Linked DNA regions of Bradyrhizobium sp. WD16. The protein of the gene in region 1 interacts with the protein of each later gene in a pairwise test. Links are inferred from orthologs where the notes say so. Each region holds a gene or a part of one and is shown in the gene's direction. Other genes may lie near its edges. The genes, in order: dnaA and DB459_RS23620.

Region 1 (6,087 bases):
GCCGATGTCGTTGCCCTGGCGCATGCCCTGGGTCGGGTCGTGACTCTCCCAGAAGGTCTTGAGCAGCGTCTCGTAAGAGATGCGTGCCGGATCGAACACCACCAGCACCACTTCGGTGTGGCCGGTCAGGCCACTGCAGGTCTCTTCATAAGTCGGGTTCGGCGTCAGGCCGCCGGCGTAGCCGACGGCAGTCACTTCAATACCGTCGCCGAGCTCCCAGAACTTGCGCTCCGCGCCCCAGAAGCAGCCCAATCCGAACACCGCCTGCTCGGTGTCGGCAGGATAGGGCGGCTGCAATCGCCGGCCGTTGACGAAGTGATGGGTTGAGGTCGAGATCGGGCTTGCTCGGCCCGGCAGCGCGGTCGCCGCCGTCGGCAGTTCCAGGGGCTTGCGCGTAAACAGCATGATCAATCTCCTGCGGTCGGGACCATGCACTATATAGGTATCGCCCGCGGAGACGGCAGCAGGCTTCCGGGCGGAGGCCGCGGTCAGCCGCGGCTGTAGCCGATCAGCGCGCGGCGCGGCCGGAACAGCAGCATCAGAAGGATGCCGACGACGCCGAGCACGACCCAGGTCGGCTGGTCGAGCACCAGTTTGGCGACATTATTCCAAAGCCAGGGCGAGGCATCCTCGACGAGGCTGCGGAAGCTCTGCTGGCTGGCCTGATTGATGTCGTTCCAGAACTCGCCGAGCCGGGTCAGCCTCAAGGTCTGGTCGGCGATGGAGCGGGCGCCGTCATAAACCAGGAAGATGAAGCCGCCGGCCAGCAGCAGGAGGCCGATCAGGCGGAAGAAACCGCGGATCATATGTCACCCGTCCTTGGCCGGAGCGGTCGCCCTCGAACCGAGCCGCCCATCCGCCCCGAATCCCACCTCTTCCTACTGGCGCATCCATTGCAGCCGCGCAATGGTCTGGCGCGGCAGCCCGCAAATGTTTGACCAGCCGTTTGACCGCCAGCGGGCCGGTATCCCGCGCCGGCCGCTGGCCCGCCACCCGGAGCGCCCATTCCGGCCGGAACCCGGCCGCCGGCCGGCCAGAACCCGAGGCCGCTCGGCGTTGACGGGGCAAACCGGCCCCTCTATAAGACCGCCAACTGGCGGCAGGTCCATCCTGCCGCCGCTGTTCTTTGGGCGCGTGAATACCCGAATTCGATTGCCGGATTCGCCGCCTGCCCGGGGACATCAGTCTTTCATTCAGAGGTCGCAGGCTCTGCGACATCGGCAACCCGCCCCGGCCCCAATTGGAGTCGCGGCTGCAGGATCGTGAGTATGGCCAATACCTCTTCCGCCAAGAAGGCGACACGCAAGATTGCCCGCCGCACCGCCGTCAACAAGTCGCGGCGCACCCAGATGCGCAACTCGGTGCGTCTGGTCGAGACCGCGATCGAGAAGGGCGACCGTGAAGCCGCCCTCGCCGCCTTCAGCAAGGCCGAGCCCGAACTGATGCGCGCCGCGCAGCGCAACATCGTTCATCGCAACAATGCAAGCCGCAAGGTCTCGCGTCTTGCGCACCAGATCGCCAAGCTCGCCAAGTAAGGCGCGCCGAGCGACGCTGGCGAAGGCAACGCTCGCCAAGTCACACGGCGACGCAACCAATCTTCTGCAAAAGGCCCGGCTCACGCCGGGCCTTTTCTTTTCATTCCGATTACGTTTCATTCCCGAGTCTCACATCGTTCTCGATCGCACGCATGCTTGCGCTGTATCAGCGCACCGACCCGCACACCGTTCGTCACTTTCCTTCATGTCGATCGCGTTCGAAGCGCAGAGTCATTGCCGTGACACGGCTTACTGCATTGCACTTACAACGCTGCGCACGTGGAGAAACGCGGATCGCGGTTTTAAAAAATTTGCAAGTGCGGATCGATGCGGAAGCAAATTACCGAGCGACGGCTACCCGGGAAAAATGATCAGGAAAAGATGCGGCCCACTAATCACTTATCAACAAAGCGCGGAGAGGTAGCTTGAAAATCCAAAGATGCGACATCGCTGGATGAAGGAATTGTAAAACTTTTTTTGGGCTGTAACGAACGCTGTCATATCTCGCAAGTCATTCGATTCCGCGCGAAGATTCAAAACCTTGTCCACAAGGCGCGCGACGTCGCGGAACGATTCGAGCAGGCTGGCAATTTTTGCGCCTTCGCTGCGAAGAATCATTTCGTTGCGGCTGCGGTCCCATAGTGTATCTCTAATCGTGTTCGCGGCGCTCGCGGCTCGTCAGGTCAGTGCGATCTGAGACCCTCGGGGGCGCGCAAATCAGAGATGGTGTGCGCGTAGGCGAAGTTTCCCAAGCGATGATCGGACGACTCATAGCGATATGAGAACGGTTCTGCTGTACCAAAATTTCTCAAGCGACCGGCTTGCCCGGTTCGCCACCGACAAGGCCGACCACAAGGCTGGTGAAGAAATGAGTGCACGGCAGATCGCGCCCGGCGGCGACGGAAATGGGGACAGGTTTGTAAGGGGCTTTCAGTAGACGGCGTAACAGTCCGGACCCGACGCGGCGATCATGTGATCAAGAGCGAAGGCCGGCAGTCCGACATCGAGCAAAGCGACTTCGAAACTGAGATAGAGGACATACCTTGCCGCGCTGACGCGCGGCGAGTGGGGGATACCTATGACTTTTGCAACGGCCACGGTTTTTCATCGTTCGACACTGGCGCTTGTCGCCCGTGCATCGACGACGCTCGTCGCCTTCCGAGCTCCCTGCTCCAATCATTATCTTCCGGCATCCGCCGCCGATTCCGGCCCTAGTAGCAGCTGACCTCACCACCAGCCTTCTTTCCACAGCGCATGTGAGGCGACGGCATCCGTGATGCCGAAGACGTCGCCATGCGTGAACGGATCGTGAGGCGTGGGGCGGGGTTGGCTTGCCGCGGCAACGCGGGGCTGTCGTCGGCGCGAGCCGTCAACAACAACACATTCAAGAAAAGACCGAGACATGACAAGCATGGAACACGATCGTTGGACCAAGGTTCAGGGCCGCCTGCGCTCGATCGTCGGAGAAGACGTCTACACGAGCTGGTTCGCCCGCATGGATCTCGAAGGCATTCAGGGCGAGAGCGTTCACCTGTCCGTTCCGACCCGCTTCCTGAAGAGCTGGATTCAGGCCCATTACGCCGATCGCGTGCTGTCGTGCTGGCAGGCCGAACTGCCGGAAGTGCACCGCATCGATCTGACGGTGCGCTCAGCCATGCGCTGCGCCCCGCCGGTCAAGGAGACCAAGCCCCAGGTCGAAGAGCGGCGCGTCGAGCGCTCCGGCTCGACGTCCGATCTGCGCAGCGGCAGCTACGCGCCCGCCTCCGCCGGACACGACGCGCTGGGCGGATCGCCGCTCGACCCGCGCCTGACCTTCGAGACCTTCGTTCTCGGTCGCTCCAACACCCTCGCCCATGCCGCCGCGCGCCAGGTCGCCGAAGGACGGCGCGGCGATCCGGTGATGTTCAACCCGCTCTATATCCATGCCGGCGTGGGCCTCGGCAAAACCCACCTGCTGCAGGCGGTGACCTGGGCCGGCAACGCCTCCGGCGAGCGCAAGGTGCTCTATCTCACCGTCGAGAAATTCATGTACGGCTTCGTCGCCGCGCTGAAATCCCAGACGGCGCTGGCCTTCAAGGAAGCGCTGCGCGGCATCGACGTGCTGGTGATCGACGACCTGCAATTCCTCCAGGGCAAGACCACCCAGGCCGAGTTCTGCCACACCCTCAACGCCCTGATCGACGCCGGCCGCCAGGTGGTCATCGCCGCCGACCGACCGCCGTCCGAGCTCGAAACCCTCGACGACCGCGTCCGCTCGCGCCTCGCCGGCGGCCTCGTGGTAGAGATGGGATCGCTCGGCGAGGAGCTGCGTCTCGACATCCTCAAGTCGCGCGTCGCCGCAGCCCGCACCCATCACGCCGGCTTCGACGTGCCGCTGCCGGTGCTCGAATATCTCGCCCGCTCCATCACCCATAACGGCCGCGACCTCGAAGGCGCCGTCAACCGCCTGCTCGCCCACAGCAAGCTCAATGCCACGCCGGTGACGCTGGAGATGGCCGAGCGCGAGGTGCGCGACCTGATCCGGCCGCAGGAGCCCAAGCGGGTCAAGATCGAGGACATCCAGCGTGTCGTCGCCCGGCAGTACAACGTCAGCCGCTCCGACCTGCTGTCGTCGCGCCGGACCGCCAATGTGGTGCGGCCGCGCCAGGTGGCGATGTATCTCGCCAAGACGATGACGCTGCGCTCGCTGCCGGAGATCGGCCGACGCTTCGGCGGCCGCGACCACACCACCGTGCTGCATGCGGTCCGCAAGATCGAGGGCCTCGTTGCCAAGGACACCACCCTCGCCGACGAGGTCGAACTGCTCAAGCGCCAGCTCCAGGACTGAGCAAGGAGCCTGAGCAAGGAGACTGAACGGAGAGAAGGATCGAGCAATCGAGCGGCGATCCCCACCGGATCGCCGCCGTCCCCGTTCCGCCCCCCTGCCCGAAGCGGCGGCGGAACGGCAAAAGCGCTGTTCTCAATCATGAATTTCGCGGGAAACCCCCACCCGGCGGGGGGTGGGCCCCTTGCACTTGTCCGCTGTCCACGGCACCTTGCCGTCCCCCTGCGGTCCGACTTGACGACCGCCGGGGCCGAGCGGCTGCGGCGCCTCCATTGGGGACCGCCACCGCAACCGGGACACGACCACCCAGCCGGAACAGGATCGGACGGAAATTGCGATGAAGGTTACCGTCGAGCGGGCGCAGCTCCTGAAATCTCTCGGCCACGTCTATCGCGTGGTCGAACGCCGCAACACCATCCCGATCCTCGGCAACGTCCTTTTGCGCGCCGAGGCCGGCAAGCTCAGCCTCAAGGCCACCGACCTCGACCTCGAAGTCACCGAAACCCAGGCCGCCGACGTCGCCGGTTCGGGCTCGACCACCGTGCCGGCGCACATGTTCTACGACATCGTCCGCAAGCTGCCTGACGGCTCGCAGGTCGTGCTCGAAGCCGACGGCGAACGGGCCGTGCTGGCGATCCGGGCCGGCCGCTCGCGCTTCACCCTGCAGACCCTGCCGGAGAGCGATTTCCCCGATCTCGCCGCCGGCGACATGACCCACGCCTTCCGCGTGCCGGCAAGCTCGATCAAGCGCCTGATCGACCGTACCCAGTTCGCGATCTCCACCGAGGAGACACGGTACTATCTCAACGGCATCTATCTGCACTGTGCCGGCAGCGGCCCGACCGCCACCTTGCGCGGTGTCGCCACCGACGGCCATCGCCTTGCCCAGATAGACCTGCCGCTGCCCGCCGGTGCCGAAGGCATGCCTGGCGTCATCGTGCCGCGCAAGACGGTGGGCGAGGTCCAGCGCCTGATCGAGGACAACGAAGCCGAAGTCGCCATCGAATTGTCCGGCGCCAAGATCCGCCTGACGCTCGATCACGTGGTGCTGACCTCGAAGCTGATCGACGGCACCTTCCCCGATTACGGCCGCGTCATTCCCCAGCACAACGACAAGGAGCTGGTGGTCGACAAGAAGGACTTCGAGGCGGCGGTCGACCGCGTCTCGACGATCTCCAGCGAGCGTGGCCGCGCAGTGAAGCTGGCGCTGTCGCCCGGCAAGCTGGTGCTCTCCGTGACCAATCCGGATTCCGGCAGCGCGACCGAAGAGATCGAGGTCGAATACGCCGCCGAGCCGCTCGATATCGGCTTCAACTCGCGCTACCTGCTCGACATCGCCGCCCAGATCGAGGGCGAGGTCGCGGTGCTCAAGCTCGCCGATCCCGGCTCGCCGACGCTGATGCAGGATCGCGACTCCAAGGGCGCGCTCTATGTGCTGATGCCGATGCGGGTGTGAGGGGCCCGCCGGGCGACCCAGTACACCGTGTCGTTCCTAGTGCGGTGGATCTGACGCTCGTATCAGCATTGCAGCGAATTCGTCGTACGAGCGTCAGATCCAAAACCGCACTAGAATCATAACTCTACTAGTGTCCCTTTGGTTCTAACGTTCGTATGAGCGCTCGCTTCAAAGGGGTACGAACGTTAGAACCGGGACACTAGTGTGGCGTCTCGCAATTGCCTATGCCCTTCGCGGCAAGCCCCTGTAGGCAATTGCGAGACATAAGCCGC
Region 2 (6,168 bases), 3.5 Mb from region 1 along the record:
GACGCTCTTTTCGGCGGGCTTCTCGCCTGCGGGAGCCGGCGGCACTTTGGCGTCACCGGCGTCGGGCTTGATGTCGGCCGCCGTCGGCGGCGGCAGGTTGACCGGCTCCGGCACCGGCACTGCGGCGTCGATGGCGCGCTGCGAGGCCGCCGGGGTCTCCGGCTTGGTTTCCTGCTTTGCGGCGGCGGCCGCATCCCCCTTGGGCGCCTCGGCGGCAGGTTTGGCGGCATCGGGCCTGATCGCCGCGTCCGGCGTCGTCGGCTCGCCCTTCCGGCGTTTGCCGAGCCTGGTCTTGCCCTTGGCCCGGGTGGGCGCTTCGCCTTCGGCGGCCGGCATCTCGCCGCGTGGCCTGCGTTCGACACGCTCCTTGTCGCCGCCAGGCCCGGATTCGGCCGCAGGCGTCCCGATCGGAGCATCGGACCGCAGATTGGCCGCGCCCTCACGGCGGCCGTGGCGGCCAGCCGCCCGAGGCTCGGCTGCCGCGCCGCCGCCGCCGCCGGCCAGGAGATAGGCGCTCAGCATCTGCGCCATCTCGCCTCCGGTCGTGTAATGCTGCCGCAGGAAACCGGGCAGCGACTGCGGCGGCACCGTTTTCAGAAGCCCGCGCGAGCTCTTGTGACAGGCGCTGCAATTACCGTTGAAGATTTGAATGGGGCTTTTGCCCGCATCCAGGTTCTGGGCCCAAACGGGCGTCCCCACCACGCAGCCGATCACGGCAGCCGCCGCTAAACTGAGCGCTCGGCTCAACATTTACGTCCTCCAGACCCGTCAGCTTCCACATTGCGGGCGACAGGTTTAGCGGAATCTCCGGCGAAGGGAAGCACCGTTCCCGCCCCCGAACGCGCCGTTCTGGCCGCCCTGCTCGAGACGCATTGGCGCCCTTGCGAGAGCCATGCTTAAGTACATACCTACTAGGAACCGGGTCCTGACCGAAAGGGTTGAATTAGGCGCAATTTGCGTAGCCGAATTCCTCCAGTTCGCGCTGCGCCAATTCGGGTGGCGACATGTCGGGCTTGTTGGGTCATTTCCTTCAGCGTTTCGTCCGGCGCGGTATTCTCACGGTCACGACGGCCGAGGGCGAGACGAACACCTATGGCGACGGCACCGGACGGCCGGTCGCGATCCGTCTCACCTCGCGCCAGGCCGAGCGACGACTGCTGCTCGATCCCGAACTCGCCCTCGGCGAGATCTATATGGACGGCGGCATGATCGTCGAGCAGGGCTCGATCGCCGACCTCCTGGCCGTTTCCCTCGACCAGCCGCAGATGTCGCCGCAATGGGGCAGGCTGCAGCGCTCGGTACGCTACCTCTTCCGGCACGCCCAGCAGTTCAACGTCCGCGGCCGGGCGCGGCGCAACGTCGCGCACCATTACGACCTCGACAGCCGGCTTTACTCCCTCTTCCTCGATGCCGACCGGCAATACAGCTGCGCCTATTACGAACATCCCGAAGCATCGCTCGATGACGCCCAGCTCGCCAAGAAGCGGCACATTGCCGCCAAGCTGCTGGTGGGACGCGGCCATCGCGTCCTCGACATCGGCTGCGGCTGGGGCGGCCTCGGCCTCTATCTCGCCGAAACCGCCGGCGCGAACGTCACCGGGGTTACCTTGTCGGCTGAACAGCACGCCGTCGCCATCACCCGGGCCGCCGAGAAGCACCTGTCCAGATCTGCAAATTTCCTGCTGCAGGACTACCGCGACGTGCCCGGCACCTTCGACCGCATCGTCTCGGTCGGCATGTTCGAGCATGTCGGCGTCGATTATTACGACAGCTACTTCCAGCGCTGCGCCGAGCTGCTGAGCGAGGATGGCGTGATGCTGCTGCATTCCATCGGCCGCTCCGAAGGGCCGGGCATCACCAATCCCTGGATCGCCAAATACATCTTTCCCGGCGGCTACATCCCCGCCTTGTCGGAAGTGCTGCCGGCGATCGAGCGGGCCGGCCTGCTCGTCACCGACGTCGAGATCCTGCGGCTGCATTACGCCGAGACCCTCAAGGCCTGGCGCGAACGCTTCCTCGCCCGACGGGAGGAAGCCGAACAGCTCTACGATGCGCGCTTCGTGCGGATGTGGGAATTCTACCTGGCGGCGTCGGAAATGTCGTTCCGCAAGCAGAACATGATGAATTTCCAGATCCAGCTCGCCAAACGCCAGGGAATCGTGCCGATAACGCGCGACTACATCCCGCGCGAGGAGGCCCGCCTGCGCAACGCCGAAGGCCAGCACAGCCCCAAGCTCCAGCTCGCCGGCGAATAGGCCTGCGCCAGATGACACGGTCAAGCGCCGCGACGCGGCGGATCGACGTTATCCGCCATTTCCAGAGCGGCGTCATGGTGGTGCATAAGCACGCGGTTCCACCTTTCGCCGGCCGCACAGCAGGTGCTTTATACGCCCCCCATTCCGTTGAATTTGAAGTTATTGTCGCGCCATGGCTGTTGATTCGAACGTTCTCAAGCTGGCGCCGGATACCTCCGCGCCGGCGTATCGCGCGGCGCCGCATAACATCGAGGCGGAGCAGAGCCTGCTCGGCGCGATCCTCGTCAATAACGACGCCTTTTACCGGGTCTCCGACTTTCTCGAGCCCAAGCACCTGTTCGAGCCGATCCATCAGGTGATCTACGAGACCGTCTCGAGCCTGATCCGCGCCGGCAAGATCGCGACCCCGGTGACGCTGAAGACCTTCCTGCCCGCCGACGCCGACATCGGCGGAATGACGGTGGGGCAGTATCTCGCCCGCCTCGCCGCCGAGGCGACCACGATCATCAACGCCCAGGATTACGGCCGGACCATCTACGAACTCGCGCTGCGCCGCGACCTGATCCGCATCGGCGAAGACATGGTGAATGTCGCCTATGATGCGCCGGTCGACTTCGCGCCGCGCTCGCAGATCGAGGATGCCGAGCGGCGGCTCTACGAGCTCGCCGAATCCGGCCGCTACGAGGGCGGCTTCCAGCGCTTCTCCCAGGCCCTCACAGTCGCGGTGGATCTTGCCGCCGCCGCCTACAACCGTGACGGCAAACTGTCAGGCGTCTCGACCGGCCTGCGCGACCTCGACGCCAGGATGGGCGGCTTGCAGCGCTCCGACCTCATCGTCCTTGCCGGACGCCCGGGCATGGGCAAGACTTCGCTCGCCACCAATATCGCCTTCAACGTCGCCCAGGCCTACGCCTACGACATCGCGCCCGATGGTACCCACCGCACCACCAACGGCGGCGTGGTCGGCTTCTTCTCCTGCGAAATGTCGGCCGAACAGCTCGCCACCCGTATCATCGCCGAGCGCACCGGCATCCCCTCGAGCAGCATCCGCCGCGGCGGAATTTCGGAAGCGGACTTCGAGAAGATCCGGGACCATGCCATCGAATTGCAGTCGCTGCCGTTCTATGTCGACGAAACCGGCGGCCTCGCCATCGCCCAGCTGACCGCACGCGCCCGCCGCCTGAAGCGCCAGAAGGGCCTCGACCTGATCGTGATCGACTATATCCAGCTGCTCTCGGGAAGCAGCAAGCGATCCGACAACCGCGTCCAGGAAGTGACCGAGATCACCACCAGCCTGAAGGCGCTGGCGAAGGAACTGAACGTGCCGATCATCGCGCTGTCGCAGCTCTCGCGACAGGTCGAGAACCGGGAGGACAAGCGGCCGCAACTGTCCGACCTGCGTGAATCGGGCTCGATCGAGCAGGACGCCGACGTCGTCATCTTCGTCTACCGCGAGGAATACTACCTGCAGAACCGGGAGCCCCGCCCCGGCACGCCGGAACACGAGAAGTGGCAGACCGAAATGGACCTCGCCCATGGCAAGGCCGAAGTCATCATCGGCAAGCAGCGCCACGGCCCGACCGGCACCGTCGAACTGCACTTCGACGCCAACATCACCCGCTTCGGCGATCTCGCGAACGACAATTATCTGCCCGAGCAGATGTGAGCGGCGCCGGCGCGGGATGCGAGCCTCGCTGCATGCTCGACTACTGCTGCGGTTGAACCGCAGCAGTGCGCCGCGTATGGTTGATCGGCCGAGATCGGCGCTGCGTCGCGCGACGCCTGCAGGCCGGCGGCGTTCCATGCTCCGAACTCTTCGCGCCGACGTCTTCGAGTGTCGATCGACATGAAACAAACGTCCATTCTTTCAGCTGCCGGCGCGACCGGATCGAAGCCGAGCCATGACGCGGCCTGGGATGCCGCCGTCAACGGCATTCTGACCATCGACCTCGACGCCATCGTCGCCAACTGGCGCAAGCTCGACAGCCGTGCGGTGCCGGCCGAATGCAGCGCCGTGATCAAGGCGGATGCCTATGGCTGCGGCGCCGCGCCGGTGGCGCGCGCCCTGGTCGGGGCCGGCTGCAAGACGTTCTTCGTCGCCACCGCCGTCGAGGCCCGCGCCGTGCGCCTCGCCGCCCCGGGCGCGACGATCTATGTGCTCGACGGCTGCTTCGTCGGCGCGGCGGAGGCCTTCGCCGAGATCGATGCCAGGCCGGTCATCGGCGATCTCGCCGAACTCGCCGAATGGGACGCCTTCTGCCGGCGCAGCGGCTGGAGCGGCGGCGCCGCGCTGCACGTCGACACCGGCATGAGCCGCCTCGGCCTGTCGATGGCGGAGGCGCAGTCGCTGCTGCCGCGCGTTCACACCGGCAATCACGGCCTCACCCTGGTGCTCAGCCATCTCGCCTGCGCCGAAACGATCGATCATCCGATGAATGCGCGGCAGCTCGGCGCCTTCCGGGAGATCGCCCAGGCCTTTTCCGGCATTCCTGCCTCGCTCGCCAACTCATCGGGGATCTTCCTCGGCCCGCATTTCGGCTTCGAGATGGTCCGCCCCGGTGCCGCGCTCTACGGCATCAACCCGACGCCGGAGGCCGACAATCCGATGAAGCCGGTGATCCAGCTGCAGGCGCGCATCGTCCAGCTCCGCAACATCGAGCGCGGCGAAACCGTGGGTTACGGCGCGACCTGGACGGCGCGGCGGCCGACCCGCCTCGCGGTGGTGGCCGCGGGCTACGCGGACGGCTACTTCCGCGCCGCCGGCGGCGTCGACGGCGTGCGCAGCGCCGAAGTGATGGTCGCCGGCCGGCGCTGCCCGATCGCCGGACGGATCTCCATGGACCTGCTCGCGGTGGACATCACCGATGTCCCGCCCAATGCGGTGCGGCGCGGTCACCTCGTGACGTTGATCGGCGAAGGCATCACCGTCGACGAGGTGGCGCACCACTTCGACACCATCGGCTACGAGGTGATGACGAGCCTCGGCCACCGCTACGCCCGCGTCTATCGCGGCGCTGTTTGATGCGGTGAAGCGCCAATGGCCAAGAACACGCTGAGCTTCGTCTGCCAGAACTGCGGCACCGCCTACAATCGCTGGCAGGGCAAATGCGACTCCTGCGGCGAATGGAATACGCTGGTCGAGGAAGACGTCAGCGGCGCCACGACGATGCCGGCGAGCATCCGGCCGCGACGCAAGGGCCGCACCTTCACCCTCGAGTCGCTTTCCGGCGAGAGCCATGACGCGCCGCGGCTGCCCTCGGGTCTCGCCGAGCTCGATCGCGTCACCGGAGGCGGTTTTGTCCGCGGCTCGGTGCTGCTGGTCGGCGGCGACCCGGGCATCGGCAAGTCGACCCTGCTGACCCAGGCCTCCAGCCTGATGGCGCGCGCCGGCCATCGATCGGTCTACATCTCCGGCGAAGAGGCGGTCGCCCAGGTGCGGCTGCGCGCCGCCCGCCTCGGCCTCGCCGGCGCCCCGGTGCAGCTGGCCGCCGAAACATCGGTCGAGGACATCATCGCCACCTTGTCGGAAGGAGCGACGCCGCGGCTGGTGGTGATCGATTCGATCCAGACCATGTGGACCGACACCGTCGAATCCGCCCCGGGCACCGTCACCCAGGTGCGCGCCTCGGCCCAGGCGCTGATCCGGTTCGCCAAGAAGTCCGGCGCGGCGCTGATCCTGGTCGGCCACGTCACCAAGGACGGCCAGATCGCCGGGCCGCGGGTCGTCGAACATATGGTCGACGCGGTGCTGTCCTTCGAAGGCGAAGGCTCGCAGCAGTTCCGCATCCTGCGCGCGGTCAAGAACCGCTTCGGCCCGACCGACGAGATCGGCGTCTTCGAAATGACCGGGCTCGGCCTGCGCGAGGTCTCCAACCCTTCGGAACTGTTCCTGTCGGAGCGCGATCTCGGCAGC

What was found.
Region 2: the proteins of dnaA (region 1) and DB459_RS23620 interact in binary tests that used the Escherichia coli proteins (3 or more experiments, as listed by UniProt). The link is inferred for Bradyrhizobium sp. WD16 from one-to-one orthologs.

What each region holds. Positions count from the first base shown.
Region 1 is NZ_CP028908.1:1,623,155-1,629,241, forward strand. What follows is about bases 2,276-5,149. They hold dnaA (chromosomal replication initiator protein DnaA), read left to right. Parts: upstream 2,276-2,937; coding sequence 2,938-4,362; downstream 4,363-5,149. Other genes in these bases: dnaN (DNA polymerase III subunit beta), read left to right, coding at 4,697-5,149. In the rest of the region: peptide-methionine (S)-S-oxide reductase MsrA, read right to left, coding at 1-405; DB459_RS07520 (hypothetical protein), read right to left, coding at 489-806; rpsT (30S ribosomal protein S20), read left to right, coding at 1,269-1,535; more of dnaN, read left to right, coding at 5,150-5,815. UniProt on the Escherichia coli protein: Plays an essential in the initiation and regulation of chromosomal replication. Binds in an ATP-dependent fashion to the origin of replication (oriC) to initiate formation of the DNA replication initiation complex once per cell cycle.
Region 2 is NZ_CP028908.1:5,126,317-5,132,484, forward strand. The notes cover bases 1,720-4,674. They hold DB459_RS23620 (replicative DNA helicase), read left to right. Parts: upstream 1,720-2,427; coding sequence 2,428-3,921; downstream 3,922-4,674. Other genes in these bases: DB459_RS23615 (cyclopropane-fatty-acyl-phospholipid synthase family protein), read left to right, coding at 1,720-2,255; alr (alanine racemase), read left to right, coding at 4,102-4,674. Outside these bases: DB459_RS23610 (hypothetical protein), read right to left, coding at 1-750; more of DB459_RS23615, read left to right, coding at 1,005-1,719; more of alr, read left to right, coding at 4,675-5,277; DNA repair protein RadA, read left to right, coding at 5,293-6,168. UniProt on the Escherichia coli protein: The main replicative DNA helicase, it participates in initiation and elongation during chromosome replication. Travels ahead of the DNA replisome, separating dsDNA into templates for DNA synthesis.